2 regions of the Bradyrhizobium sp. USDA 4369 genome follow, and region 2 is predicted to be linked to the other one. Evidence: predicted binding sites of a transcription regulator. Region 2 holds the regulator's gene; the other holds the start of a gene.
The links. Region 2 encodes HrcA, which represses chaperone genes, less so after heat shock. Its sites were predicted from a motif close to GTTAGCACTCNCNNNNNGNGAGTGCTAAC; they were not measured.

Region 1: groES (co-chaperone GroES) is a predicted target of HrcA. The motif match lies at 5,382-5,410, and genes of this name have one in related genera.

The regions. Positions count from the first base shown of each region.
Region 1 is NZ_JBSRYH010000001.1:7,711,321-7,718,626, reverse strand. Features, by position in the region: gene ACVIJ6_RS35075 (helicase HerA-like domain-containing protein) at 1-1,271, shown strand, start outside; gene ACVIJ6_RS35070 (M20/M25/M40 family metallo-hydrolase) at 1,417-2,820, shown strand; gene ACVIJ6_RS35065 (diguanylate cyclase) at 2,839-4,056, opposite strand; gene ACVIJ6_RS35060 (trypsin-like peptidase domain-containing protein) at 4,206-5,303, opposite strand; gene groES (co-chaperone GroES) at 5,526-5,840, shown strand; gene groL (chaperonin GroEL) at 5,884-7,306, shown strand, end outside.
Region 2 is NZ_JBSRYH010000001.1:2,342,974-2,350,279, forward strand. Features, by position in the region: gene ACVIJ6_RS10630 (hypothetical protein) at 1-913, shown strand, start outside; gene pncA (bifunctional nicotinamidase/pyrazinamidase) at 1,081-1,794, shown strand; gene grpE (nucleotide exchange factor GrpE) at 1,903-2,523, opposite strand; gene hrcA (heat-inducible transcriptional repressor HrcA) at 2,656-3,744, opposite strand; gene rph (ribonuclease PH) at 3,935-4,648, shown strand; gene rdgB (RdgB/HAM1 family non-canonical purine NTP pyrophosphatase) at 4,645-5,289, shown strand; gene hemW (radical SAM family heme chaperone HemW) at 5,276-6,433, shown strand; gene ACVIJ6_RS10665 (penicillin-binding protein activator) at 6,462-7,306, opposite strand, start outside.

The sequences.
Region 1 (7,306 bases), 5.4 Mb from region 2:
ATCCGGTGCGCGCTACCGTCACTGAGATGGGCCCGCTGCTGCTTGCGCGCATGTTGGATCTCAACGATGTCCAGGAAGGGGTGCTCAACGTCGCGTTCCGCGTTGCCGACGAGAATGGCCTCGCCTTGATCGACATGAAGGATCTGCGCGCGCTGCTCGACGCCATCATTCCGGAGGCCGGAAAGAAGGGCGCGGATGCGGCAGAAGATCCGCTGGCGCCGATCCGCAAAGCGGCCCAGTCGTTCGGCAATGTGACGCGCGCCACCGTCGGCACGATCCAGCGTCAGCTGCTCGTGCTCGAGAACCAGGGCGGCACGAAGTTCTTCGGCGAGCCAGCGCTGTCGCTGAAGGACTTCATGAAGACCGACCGCGACGGCCGCGGCATGATCAACATCCTGGTTGCGGACAGGCTGCTGCAGAATCCGCGGCTCTATGCGACCTTCCTGCTGTGGATGCTCTCGGAGCTGTTCGAGGAACTGCCCGAGGTGGGCGATCTCGCCAAGCCGAAGCTGGTGTTCTTCTTCGACGAGGCGCATCTGCTGTTCAACGATGCGCCCAAGGCGCTGATGGACAAGATCGAGCAGGTGGTGCGCCTGATCCGCTCAAAAGGCGTCGGCGTCTATTTCGTCACGCAGAACCCGCTCGACGTGCCGGATCGCGTGCTCGGGCAATTGGGCAATCGCGTGCAGCATGCGCTGCGCGCCTTCACGCCGCGTGATCAGAAGGCTGTCGCTGCCGCCGCCGAGACGTTTCGTCCCAATCCCAAGCTCGACACCGCCAAGGTGATCATGGAGCTCGGCAAGGGCGAGGCGCTGGTGTCGTTCCTGGAGGGCAACGGGACGCCGGCGATGGTGGAGCGCGTCCTGATCCGGCCGCCGTCGGCGCGGATCGGACCGATCACGCCCGAGGAGCGCAAGGCGATCATGGATGCAAGCCCGGTCAAGGGCAAATACGACACCGAGATCGACGCCGAGTCCGCTTATGAGCTGCTGCAGAAGCGGATCGCTGGCACCGTGGCAACGGCGGACGCATCGTCCGGCAGCGTATTGGGCAAGATCGGTGACATCGCCGCGACCATCTTCGGCACCAACGTCAAGCGCGGTCAATTGTCGACCACGCAGGTGATCGCGCGCAATGTCGCGCGCCAGGTCACCGACAAGGTGGTGGGCGGCATCGCCGCCGATCTCGGCAAGCAGGTCGGCGGCTCGCTGGGCAGCTCGATCGGCCGCAGCCTGGTGCGTGGCGCGCTCGGCGGATTGCTGCGGCGCTGATGTCAGACCCGTTCCCGGTCGGCGCGATGTCATCGGCGCCGGCCGTGGACATGCTGCATTCTCCGCTGTCGCATGAGGCTGGCCCGGGCCGCGCAACGGAGCTACAAGCGGCCAATAGCCGTCACATGCGAAGGATCCGGTGGCCATGGCCAATGCGCAGCTTCAATCCGTTCTCGATCACATCGATGCCGATTTCGACAACAGTCTGGATCGGCTGTTCCAGCTGATCCGCATCAAATCGATCTCGGCCGATCCGGCCTTCGCAGAGGATTGCAAGGCGGCGGCCGATCACCTCGCCAAGGACCTGTCGACGCTCGGTTTCGCGACCGACGTGCGTCCGACCGCAGGCCATCCAGCCGTGGTCGGCAAGAGCAACGGCCATGGCGCGGCCAAGCCGCACGTCCTGTTCTATGGCCATTACGACGTGCAGCCGGTCGATCCGCTGGAACTGTGGCACCGGCCGCCATTCGAGCCTGTCGTCACCGATCACGCCGACGGCCGCAAGATCATCGTCGCGCGCGGCGCCGAGGACGACAAGGGCCAGTTGATGACCTTCGTCGAGGCCTGCCGCGCCTGGAAGAAGGTGACCGGGTCGCTGCCGCTCGACATCACCATGCTGATCGAAGGCGAGGAGGAGGTCGGCTCGAAGAATTTCGTGCCGTTCCTCGAAGAGAACAAGGACGAGTTCAAGGCCGACTTCGCGTTGGTCTGCGACACCGGCATGTGGGACCCCAACACGCCGGCGATCACCACCTCGCTGCGCGGGCTCTTGTACGAAGAGGTGAAGATCAAGGCGGCCAATCGCGACCTGCATTCCGGCGTGTTCGGTGGCGGCGCGCGCAACCCGATCCGCGTCCTGACCGAGGTGCTCGGCGGCCTGTTCGATGAGAATGGCAGGATCACGATCCCCGGCTTCTATGACGGCGTGAAGGACGTTCCGCCGGAGGTCCTGGAGCAGTGGAAGAAGCTGAACCTGACGCCGGAGAGCTTCCTCAAGCCTGTGGGTCTCTCGATCCCCGCTGGCGAAAAGGATCGCCTGCTGATCGAGCAGATCTCCTCGCGACCGACCTGCGACATCAACGGCATCTGGGGCGGCTATATCGGCGAAGGCTCCAAGACCGTGATCCCGTCGCTGGCGCACGCCAAGGTCTCGTTCCGTCTCGTCGAGGGCCAGGATCCGCTGAAGATCCGCAAGGCATTCCGCGACTACGTGTCAGCGCGCATTCCCGGCGACTGCTCCGTGGAATTCGGCGATCATTCGGCTGGAGCTGCGATCGCGCTCGATTGGACCATGAAGCCGCTGGCGGCTGCGAAGCAGGCGCTGACCGACGAGTGGGGCAAGGAGACCATCCTGATGGGCTCGGGCGCCTCGATCCCGATCGTCACCGACTTCAAGAAGACGCTCGGCCTCGATTCGCTGCTGGTCGGATTTGGTCTCGACGACGACAACATCCATTCGCCGAACGAGAAGTACGACCTCAAGAGCTATCACAAGGGCATCCGCTCCTGGGCCCGCATCCTCGCCGCGCTCGCGGAGATGCCGCGCTAGCAGGCGGGCGCGAACACCTCAGGCCGCGGTCAGCTTCTCGGCCGCGACCTGATCGATGCCGGCATATTTGCGCAAGGCTGCGAGATTGGCCTCAACCGAGGCCAATCTCCAGCACGATTTTCCGCTCGACTTGGCGTCATAGAGTGCGGCGTCGGCGGCAAACAGCAGAGCCTCGGCATCGCTGCCGTGCTCGGGCGCCGCCGCAATGCCGATGCTCATGCCGATATGCACGCGCGCGCCGCCCGGCAGCACCACCGGCGCAGTGATCATCTCGATGATGCGTTCGCCGAGCGCCAAAGCGTGGTCGATCGACGGATCGCTGACCAGCACGACGAACTCGTCGCCACCGATCCGCGCAATCAGGTCGGCCGGAGACACGACCTGCCGCAGCGTCCGGCCGACGATCTTCAGCAGTTCGTCGCCCGCCGCATGGCCAAAGGTGTCGTTCACCGGCTTGAAGCCGTCGAGATCGAGATAGAGCAAGGCGAAGCGCTGGTCCGCATCGGCCTTGCCCGCGAGCTTTCGTTGCAAGGCCTCGATCAGGCCGGCACGGTTGGACAGGCCCGTGAGCGGATCGCGCCGCGCCCGCTCATCGCTCTCGGTCTTGGCGCGCATGACCGCGACGAGCATCTTGTTCAGGCGGAATGCCGCGCCGGTCATCGCCACGAAGTACACCGGCATCTGCAGATACATCACGAACAGCAGCGGTTCATGGGATATCGCGACACCCGGGAGCACCGGGCCGATGCTGCACAGGATCATCGTGCCCACGAGGCGTGGCGCACTGAAATTGCGAAAGCAGATGCCGCCGACCATGGCCGCTGACGAAATGCAGGCGAGTGAAGCCGCGACCCAGTCGCCCGAGGCCAGGCTGATGCCGACACCGAAACCGACGCTGGCGCTCCAGGCCACCGAGAGCAGGATGTGGACATCGGTCGGTGTCGTGAGCTTGTTACGTGATCTGCGATAGGCGATCATCATCACGATCAGCCGCGACAGGCAGATCACGAGCTCCAGGGCGAACCAGCTGATGAAGAGGGCAGTCGGTGTGCGTAGCGCGAGCGCTGCCGCGACGGCAACGGTGTTGATGGCGCCACCGGCGAACACCGACCAGCAGCCATAGAGCTCGCCGATCAGAGCGAGGCGATTGTCGGGAGATACCTGATATCCCGGGTCTGCCAGCCAGCGCGTCACGCGCCAGCGTGGCAAACTGAAAGACAGACCGTCACCCCGCATGTCATTACCTCCGCCCTCGCGCTCACTAAGGGCAAGGCGCTTAACAGGCCTTTAGAGAGGTATCGGCGTCTCGTTCCATGCTTGATGAGCGGTAAAAAATTACTACACGTCGTGGGCGCTCCCCATTGTGGACTGAAGGTTGATCGTGCTCAGCCCGAGCTTCGCGCGCGGGCGCGTTCTTCGGTGACCGGCGCGACCTCGACCGTCGCATTGCCGAGCGCGCGGTCGCGCTCGAACACGAGGCGGACGCGTTGGCCGACCGGCGTCAGCCCAATGAGGTTGCGAACCTGCGTCGCGCTGCGCACCGGCATGTCGTTCGCCTTCACGATGATGTCGCCCTTGCGTAGTCCCGCACGTTCGGCCGGTGAGCCGACCGTCACATCGGCGACGCGGGCGCCCTGGACGCGGCCATCGGCCGGCGAATCCAGGTCGAGCAGGGTGACGCCGATGCGTCCGCGGTCGACGCGGCCGTTGGCGACCAGTTGCTCCATTACCCGTCGCGCCATGTTGATCGGCACGGCAAAGCCGATGCCGACATTGCCGCCGCCCGGCGAGATGATCGCGGTGTTGATGCCGACCAACTCGCCGCGGAGGTTGATCAGCGCCCCGCCGGAATTGCCGGGATTGATCGCGGCGTCGGTCTGGATGAAATCCTCATAGCCCTGCTTGCCGAGGCCGGTGCGCCCGAGCGCGCTGACGAGGCCGGAGGTGACGGTCTGTCCGAGGCCGAACGGGTTGCCGACCGCGATCACGAAGTCGCCGACCTCGAGCGCGTCGCTGTCGCCCATCACGATCGCCTTGAGTTCGGTGGGATCCTTGATCTGCAGCACCGCGATGTCGGTGGCGGGATCGCGCCCGACCAGGCGGGCGGAAAATTTGCGGCCGTCCTTGGTCCGGATCTGCGCGGTGCTGACATGCTCGACGACGTGATTGGCCGTCATGACGTAGCCGCGCTGCGCATCGACGATGACGCCTGAGCCGGTAGCGCTGATCTGCTTCTCGACCTGCTTGGGGACATCGAAGAACTCGCGAAACAGCGGGTCCTGGTACAGCGGATTGTCCTGCCGGACCTTGCCTTCGACCGAGATGTTGACGACGGCCGGGGTGACCTCCTTGACCAGTGGCGCCAAGGTCGGCACGCGGCCGAGCTTGAGGTCCGGGATCTGGGCGAAGGCAGGGGCAGCCAGGAGGGAGAGCACGATCGCCGGCAGCAGAACCAAAGGCCGGACACAACGCAGAATCTGCATCGTTTTTTCCTCGACGGAATCTGGACGGATTTGGCGACGGTGAAACTGGTCAGGACAGCCGGTGGGGTCAAGAGCCGTCCTGGCAATCGTTCCCGCCGAGTGCCAAAAATTTTCCGTGACCCTCTTGAACGAAAAGTTCGGCTTTCCTAGGTCGTTGTTCGCCCGGGGGCCTCATGGGACCCGGGTCCTATGACATCGCTGATCTTGTGAAGGAGGATGTGCATGCATTTCCGTCCATTGCACGACCGTGTGCTCGTGCGCCGCATCGATGCCGAAGAGAAGACCAAGGGCGGCATCATCATTCCCGACACCGCCAAGGAGAAGCCGCAGGAGGGCGAGATCGTCGCCGCGGGCCCTGGCGCGCGGAATGAGCAGGGCCAGCTCGTGCCGCTCGACGTCAAGCCGGGTGACCGCGTGCTGTTCGGCAAATGGTCCGGCACCGAGGTCAAGATCGACGGCAAGGATCTCCTGATCATGAAGGAGAGCGACCTGCTCGGCATCATCGATGCCCCCGTCGCGGCCAAGAAGGCTGCTTGATCCCCTCAACTGACAGTCATCGGTAGATAAGGAGACGACGAACATGGCTGCCAAGGACGTGAAGTTTTCCACCGACGCGCGCGACCGCATGCTGCGCGGCGTCGACATCCTCGCCAATGCCGTGAAGGTCACGCTGGGTCCCAAGGGCCGCAACGTCGTGATCGAGAAATCATTCGGCGCCCCGCGCATCACCAAGGACGGCGTCACGGTCGCCAAGGAGATCGAGCTCGAGGACAAGTTCGAGAACATGGGCGCGCAGATGGTGCGCGAAGTGGCTTCGAAGACCGCCGATCTCGCCGGCGACGGCACCACCACCGCCACCGTGCTCGCCCAGGCCATCGTCAAGGAAGGCACCAAGTCGGTCGCCGCCGGCATGAACCCGATGGACCTCAAGCGCGGCATCGATCTCGCGGTCGACGCCATCGTGGCCGACCTTAAGTCGCACGCCAAGAAGATCACCAGCAATGACGAGATCGCCCAGGTCGGCACCATCTCGGCCAATGGCGACAACGAGATCGGCCGCTTCCTCGCCGAGGCCATGCAGAAGGTCGGCAATGAGGGCGTGATCACGGTCGAGGAGGCCAAGAGCCTGGACACCGAGCTCGAGGTGGTCGAGGGCATGCAGTTCGACCGCGGCTATGTCTCGCCGTACTTCGTCACCAACACCGAGAAGATGCGAGTCGAGCTCGAGGATCCCTACATTCTGATCCACGAGAAGAAGCTGTCGGGCCTGCAGACCATGCTGCCGCTGCTCGAAGCGGTGGTGCAGTCCGGCAAGCCGCTGTTGATCGTCGCCGAGGACGTCGAGGGCGAGGCGCTGGCGACCCTGGTCGTCAACAAGCTGCGCGGCGGCCTCAAGATCGCCGCCGTCAAGGCGCCGGGCTTCGGCGATCGCCGCAAGGCGATGCTGGAGGACATCGCGATCCTCACCGGCGGCACCACGATCTCCGAGGATCTCGGCATCAAGCTGGAGAACGTGACCTTGTCGATGCTCGGCCGCGCCAAGAAGGTCGTCATCGACAAGGAGAACACCACGATCGTGGACGGTGCCGGCGCCCGGAAGGACATCGAGGCGCGGACGCAGCAGATCAGGCTGCAGATCGAGGAGACCACCTCTGACTACGACCGCGAGAAGCTGCAGGAGCGGCTGGCCAAGCTCGCCGGCGGCGTCGCTGTCATCCGCGTCGGCGGCGCCACCGAGGTCGAGGTCAAGGAGCGCAAGGACCGCGTCGACGATGCGCTGCATGCCACGCGCGCGGCAGTCGAGGAGGGCATCCTGCCCGGCGGCGGCGTGGCGCTGCTGCGCGCCACCAAGGTGCTCGACGGCGTCAAGACCGCCAATGCCGACCAGAAGGCCGGCGTCGACATCATCCGTCGCGCCATTCAGGTGCCGGTGCGGCAGATCGTGCAGAACGCCGGCGAGGACGGTTCGCTGGTGGTCGGCAAGCTCCTGGAGAAGGACACCT
Region 2 (7,306 bases):
CGCGGCCGTCGTTTCGCTGTCGCTGCTCGGCCCCGTGTCGGCTGCGGACGCGATTTTTCCGCCGGGCGTCCGGATCGGACTTGCGCCCCTGGTCGGCCTCACCAAGGCCAAGACCTTCCCCGGCTTCGAGACCGAGGATCAGAGCGTCAAGGTGCTGCTGACCGAGCTGCCGGCAGCGGCCTATGGCGAGGTCAAGAATGCGTTCACGGCCAATCCCGGGGGTACCGGCAACATCAAGCCGGAAAGCATCGAGACCGCTGCAGGCACGGCCTACTACACAGTCGAGAACGGCCGCGACGGCGCCACCGCGGTGCGGCGCTACTCGATGATCCTGCCCGGCACCGGCTTCTCCGGCTATGTCGCGGTGCAGGTCCCGGAGACGGCGAGCAAGATCTACACGGATGACGCCGTGCGCCAGATGTTCGCCTCCGCCGTGGTCCGCAAGGACGTCCCGGTGGACGAGCAATTGTCGACCATGCCGTTCAAGGTGACCGAGCTCTCCGGCTTCAAGACGGTGCGGACGCTCGGACCGGGCGCGCTGCTCCTCGCCGACGGCGAAGAGGACAAGGGCATTGAAGCGGCGCCCTTCGTGGTGATCGGGCTCGTGGCCGGAGCAACACCGGAGGCCGGCGACCGGGGCCGTATCGCGCAGCAGGCCGCGACGACCATTCCCGGCGTTCGCGAAGCTCGCATCACGATGTCGGAGCCCATTCGGATCGACGGCCTGCCAGCCTATGAGACCCGCGTCGACGCCGTCAGCGGCAAGGACAACACGCCGGTCACCGTCGTTCAATGGTTGCGCTTCGGCGGCCCGAACACGCTGCGGATCATCGGCAGCGCTCCGCGAGACCAATGGTCAACAGCGTTCCCGCGCTTCCGCGCGGTGCGGGATGGCATCCAGCCGAGGGGCTGAGCGCGCCGCCCGGCCCTGATCGAATTGTTGCCAGCTCTGCCCGCAATCTGAGGTAACCTCGAGCCGGCGCACCAAGCGCCGATGCTTGCGCCTGATTTGCCATTGCGCGTTTCGCGCGGTCGAAGAGGACGGCGGTGGCATCAGCTCAATCAGGGGAGGGAGGTCATATGGACAGACGAGGGATTTTGGCCGGTCTCGGTGCCACGGCGCTGATGTCAGCGCTTCCCGCCCGCGGCTGGGCCGCGGCATCAATCAAGCCGGACGAGACATCGGCACTGCTCGTGATCGATGTGCAGAATTGTTTCCTGCCCGGCGGCAGCCTCGCCGTAAAGGACGGCGAGCAGGTTGTTCCGATCATCAACCGGATCGCGAAGGCCTTCAGCAATGTGGTTCTGACGCAGGACTGGCACACGCCGGCGCACGTCTCATTCGCCTCCAGCCACGCCGGAAAGAAGCCGTTCGAACTGGTCGACCTCGCTTATGGCAAGCAGGTGCTGTGGCCGGACCATTGCGTGCAAGGCACCGAGGGAGCGGCGCTGTCCAAGGATCTCGTGATTCCACAGGCCGAGCTCATCATCCGCAAGGGCTTTCACAATGAGGTCGACAGCTATTCGGCTTTCACCGAGGCCGATGGCAGGACCACCACGGGTCTCGCTGCCTATCTGCAGGCGCGTGGCATCGCCCGCGTCTTCGTTGCCGGACTGGCGACCGATTTCTGCGTCGCCTGGACCGCGCTCGATGCCCGCAAGGCAGGACTGGAAACCTATGTGGTCGAGGACGCCTGCCGCGGCATCGACACCCAGGGCTCGCTGGCCAAGGCATGGACCGACATGGCGGCGGCCGGCGTCAAGCGGATCAGATCCGAGGATATCGCGGCATAGTCCGGCGCGACGCGCCACAGCGAAAAACCAGCGCCACGGCTTAAAAAAGAGAAAGCCACGAGCTCACAGCCCGTGGCTTTCTGATTCGCTTGGACTTGGGCGCCGCCGTCAGGCCGCGTTGTTGGGCTGATCGCTGTTCGCAGCGGGCGCCGGCTTCGCGCCGCCCTTGGACACGCCGACCAGCGCCGGACGCAGCACGCGCTCGCCGATCATGAACCCGGCCTGTACGACCTGCACCACCGTGCCCGACGGCACCGAGGCATCGGGGACCTCGTACATCGCCTGCTGGAAGTTCGGGTCGAACTTCTGTCCGGTCGGATCGAATTTCTTGACGCCGTTCTTCTCCAGCGTGTTGAGCAGCGAGCGCTCGGTCAGCTCGACGCCTTCGATCAGCGCCTTGAGGCCGGGATCGGCATTGGCCCGCGTCTCGGCCGGCACGGCATCGAGCGCACGCTGCAGATTGTCGGCGATATCGAGCACGTCGCGCGCGAAGCCGGTGATGCCGTAGATGCGGGCATCGGCAACCTCACGGGCCGTGCGCTTGCGCAGATTCTCCATCTCCGCCAGCGTGCGCAACATCTTGTCGCGCGCGTCGGCGGCTTCCTTTGCCAGTGCCTCTGCTGAGCCGGTCTCGGGGTCGTCGGGCATGATATAGGGTTTGGAGACGACGGGTTCGCTGGCCTGCGCCGGGTTTTCCGGATCGTTTTTATGCAGGTCGGGATCGGTCATGGACAGACTTCTCGCAAGTTCGGCTGAACGGGTTTTCTGGATGTCGGGCGGGATATCGTGCTTTAGTCAGCGAAAATCAAGCGCGGGCTCGCGGCTCCGCGCGATCGCAGGGTTAACCGGACCGATCGCGCATCAGCCACCGAGCAGCCGGCTGACCAGGCGCGCCGCATAATCGACCGTCGGTATCACGCGGGCATAGTTCAGCCGGGTCGGACCGATCACGCCGAGCACGCCGACAATGCGGCCGGTGGCGTCGGAATAAGGCGACACGATCGTCGATGAGCCCGACAGCGAAAACAGCTTGTTCTCCGAGCCGATGAAGATGCGGACGCCGTCGGCATTCTCGGCGCGCCCCAAGAGGTCGACGACGCCGCGCTTGGTCTCGAGATCGTCGAACAGCCGCCTGACCCGTTCGAGATCTTCGAGCGCGTGCAGATCCTCGAGCAGATTGGCGTGGCCGCGCACGATCAGCTGGCGATCTTCGCTGTTGCCGCCCGACCAGCTCGCGACACCGGCCGCAATCACCTTCTGGGTCAGCTGATCGAGCTCGGCGCGATCTTGCGCCAGCGCGGTCTCCAGCTCGAGCCGCGCTTCCGCCAGGGTGCGTCCCCTGATCCGGGCATTGAGGAAGTTTGAGGCCTCGGTGAGCGCCGAGGATGGCACGCCGGGTGGCAGCGCCAGCACACGATTTTCGACTTGGCCGTCCTCGCCGACCAGCACCACCAGCGCCCGCTCCGGCTCCAGCCGCACGAACTCGATATGCTTGAGCCGGGTGTTGGATTTCGCCGTCAGAACCACGGCAGCGGCACGGGTCAGGCCGGAAAGCCGCGTCAGCGCCTCGTCGAGGGCAGCTTCCACCGACTGCGCCCGTCCGACGGACGCGAGCTGACTCTGGATCGATTGCCGCTCCGCCTCGGTCATGTCACCGACCTGCATCAGGGCGTCGACGAAGAAGCGGAGCCCCGCCTCGGTCGGCAAACGGCCGGCGGAGGTATGCGGCGCATAGATCAGGCCGAGCTGTTCCAGATCGGCCATGACGTTGCGCACCGACGCAGGCGACAGCGGAACCGCGATCAGACGCGAGATATTGCGCGAGCCGACCGGCTCGCCGGTCGCCAGATAGCTTTCGACGATCTGGCGAAAAATCTCGCGCGAGCGCTCATTGAGCTGCGCGAGCCCCGCCGGCGGTGTCATCAGGTTGATCGGATCGTGGTGGGCCACCAGAGACTCTCCTCCCCAGTTGCCTATAATGTGTCCATGCGGCGGCTCGGTGGCAAGCTGGTCTTGAGCAGGGGCCTCCTTTGCGCAGGGGCCCCCTGGCGCGATCCACCCTGATAAGCCCTTGCCGCTGCCGGCCCCGGCTCCTACAAGGCCGTTTAACACCCGTCTTTGCCCTGCCACGGAGAGAATCATGCGGCCGAGCCGCCGTGCACCGGATGAATTGCGACCCGTGAGCCTGGAGCGGGGCGTCGTCAAATACGCCGAGGGCTCCTGCCTGGTGAAGTTCGGCGACACTCATGTGCTGGTCACCGCCACACTGGAGGATCGGCTGCCGCCATGGCTCAAGGGCCAGGGCCGCGGCTGGATCACGGCCGAATATGGCATGCTGCCGCGCGCCACCCTGGAACGGACCCGGCGGGAGGCCTCCGCTGGCAAGCAGACCGGCCGCACGGTCGAGATCCAGCGCCTGATCGGCCGCTCGCTGCGCACAGCGATCGACCTGGAGGCGCTCGGCGAGCGCCAAATCACGGTCGATTGCGACGTGCTGCAGGCCGATGGCGGCACCCGCACGGCGTCGATCACCGGGGCCTGGGTCGCGCTCGCCGACTGCATCAAATGGATGAAGACCCGCAACATGCTGAAGACCGAGGTCTTGCGCGCCAATGTCGCCGCGATCTCCTGCGGCATCTACAACGGCACGCCAGTGCTCGACCTTGACTATGCCGAGGATTCCGAGGCCGAGACCGACGCCAATTTCGTCATGACCGGCGATGGCCGCATCATCGAGGTGCAGGGCACGGCGGAGAAGACCCCATTCACCGAGGCCGAGTTCCTGGCGCTGATGGCGCTGGCGCGCAAGGGCGTGGCCCGGCTGGTCGATCTGCAGAAGATGGCAGTCGCGTGAGCAGCAGCCATCGCAAGCTCAGCGGTCGCATCGTTATCGCGACCCACAATCCCGGCAAGCTGGCCGAGATGCGCGAGCTGCTGGCCCCCCATGGCGTCGAGGCCGTATCAGCCGGCGAACTCGGTCTCGGCGAGCCGGACGAGACCGGCGAGACATTCCAGGCAAATGCACGCATCAAGGCCGTGGCCGCCGCGGAGGCCGCGCAGCTGCCGGCCTTTGCCGATGATTCCGGCATCGTCGTCCATGCACTGGACGGCGCGCCGGGCATCTACTCGGCCCGCTGGGCCGGGCCGGACAAGGATTTCACGGCCGCGATGACCCGGATCGAGCGTCTGCTCCAGGAGCGCGGTGCGACCGGACCGGACAAACGCGGCGCGCATTTCGTCTCGGCGCTGTGCGTGGCCTGGCCGGACGGGCATATCGAGGAGGTCGAGGCGCGCGTCGACGGCACCTTGGTGTGGCCGCCGCGCGGCTCCGCCGGCTTCGGCTACGACCCGATGTTTCTGCCCGAGGGACATGATCGCACCTTCGGCGAGATGACGAGCGTCGAGAAGCACGGCCTGCCGCCGCTCGGCCTCGGCCTGTCGCATCGGGCCCGTGCTTTCGTGAAGCTTGCGGAGATCTGCCTTGACCAGCGCTGACAGCGAAGCGTTCGGCGTCTATGTGCACTGGCCGTTCTGCCTGTCGAAATGTCCGTATTGCGACTTCAACAGCCACGTCCGCCACACAGCCATCGACCAGGACCGCTTCGCCCGCGCCTTCGCCAGGGAAATCGAGACCACCGCCGCGCGCACCGGCGCGCGCACCGTCTCCTCGATCTTTCTCGGCGGCGGCACGCCGTCGCTGATGCAGCCGCAGACCGTCGGCGCCATTCTCGATGCCATCGGCCGGCACTGGCATGTTGCAGGCGATGTCGAGGTGACGCTGGAGGCCAATCCGACCAGCGTCGAGGCGACCCGGTTCGCTGGCTATCGCACCGCCGGCGTCAACCGCGTGTCACTCGGCGTCCAGGCCATGGACGACGCCTCGCTGAAAATGCTGGGCCGCCTGCACACCGCCGAGGAAGCCATGAAAGCGGTGGCCATCGCGCGGCAGGCCTTCGCGCGCTATTCGTTCGACCTGATCTATGCCCGGCCTGACCAGACGCCGGCGATGTGGACCGAGGAATTGACCCGCGCCATCGGCGAGGCGGCCGAGCATCTGTCGCTGTATCAGCTGACGATCGAGGAGGGCACGCCGTTCTTCGGCCTGCACGCCGCCGGCAAGCTGAAGACACCGGACGAGGGTCTGGCGCGCACGCTGTACGATGTGACGCAGGAGGTCTGTGCGCGTCACGGCCTGCCGGCCTATGAGATCTCCAATCATGCACGGCCGGGCGCGGAGTGCCGGCACAATCTCGTCTATTGGCGCGGCCAGGAATATGCCGGCATCGGTCCCGGCGCCCATGGCCGGCTCGACATCGACGGCATCAGGCACGCCATCGCGACCGACAAGCGGCCGGAAGCCTGGCTGATGCGGGTCGAATCCAACGGTCATGGCGTGATGACCGACGATGAGCTCAACCGCGAGGAGCGCGCCGACGAATTCCTGCTGATGGGGCTGCGGCTCGCCGAGGGCATCGACCCCCAGCGCTATGCCGCGATCTCGGGACGGCAGCTTGATCCGCGCCGCATCGCGCTGCTGCGCGAGGAGGGCGCGATCATCGTCGATGGAGACGGTCGCCTGCGGGTGACGCAGGACGGCTTTCCGGTGCTCGACGCCGTCGTGGCCGATCTCGCCGCCTGACGCTGCGCGCTTTTGTGTGGCGTTGAAGCTATGTGGCGTTAAAGCTCTTGGGCGCACCGGCGACAGCCTGCCCGCCCCCTGAGCCGACTCGCATCACCGCGAGCCCGCGCTCATTGGTGCCGTCGCTGCGGAAACGAAACAAGCCGTCGATGCCGGCAAAGCCGGACGCGTTGGTCAGCACGTCCGGCGCGAAACGCTGCGCGCCTTGCGTCCGCGCCAGCGCCGCCACCAGGGCGACCGCATCATAAGCCAGCGTCGCCGTGCGCACGGGATCGCCGCCGAACCGTGTGCGGTAGCGGCCGGCAAACGCGCGGAAACCTGCGGGATCGGGCGCCGCGTAAAGGCCACCCTGGAGGCTGGCGCTGTTGTAGACCCGCGGATTGTCCCACAGCCCGGTGCCGAGCAGCTGGATGTTGCGCAGATTGGCGCCCGCCGCCGTCAGCGCATCCGCCGTCGCAACCACCGAATCGCCGTCATCGGCGAGCAACAGCGCGTCGGCCCCGCCGAGCGACTGCGCCACGGTGCGCGCCGCCGTGTTGCGATCGCCGCTATATTTCTCGAAGGCCACGATCCGGCCGCCGCGCCGGCTGACCGCCGTCTTGAACGCGCCTTCGACCACCGTGCCATAGGCGTTGTCGGGCAGCAGCGCCGCGAAGGAGCGCTTACCGACACTCGCCGAATAATCGACGATCCGGATCGCATCGGACTCCGGCAGGAAGCTCAGCAAATACACGCCGCGGCCGGCGACGCTCGAATCGGTGGAAAAGGCGATCACCGAGATGTTGCGCGTACGTGCGACCTGGGCGGTCGACGGCACCGAGCCGGCGAACAGCGGCCCGAGAATGATCTCGGCGCCCTCATCGCAGGCCTGTT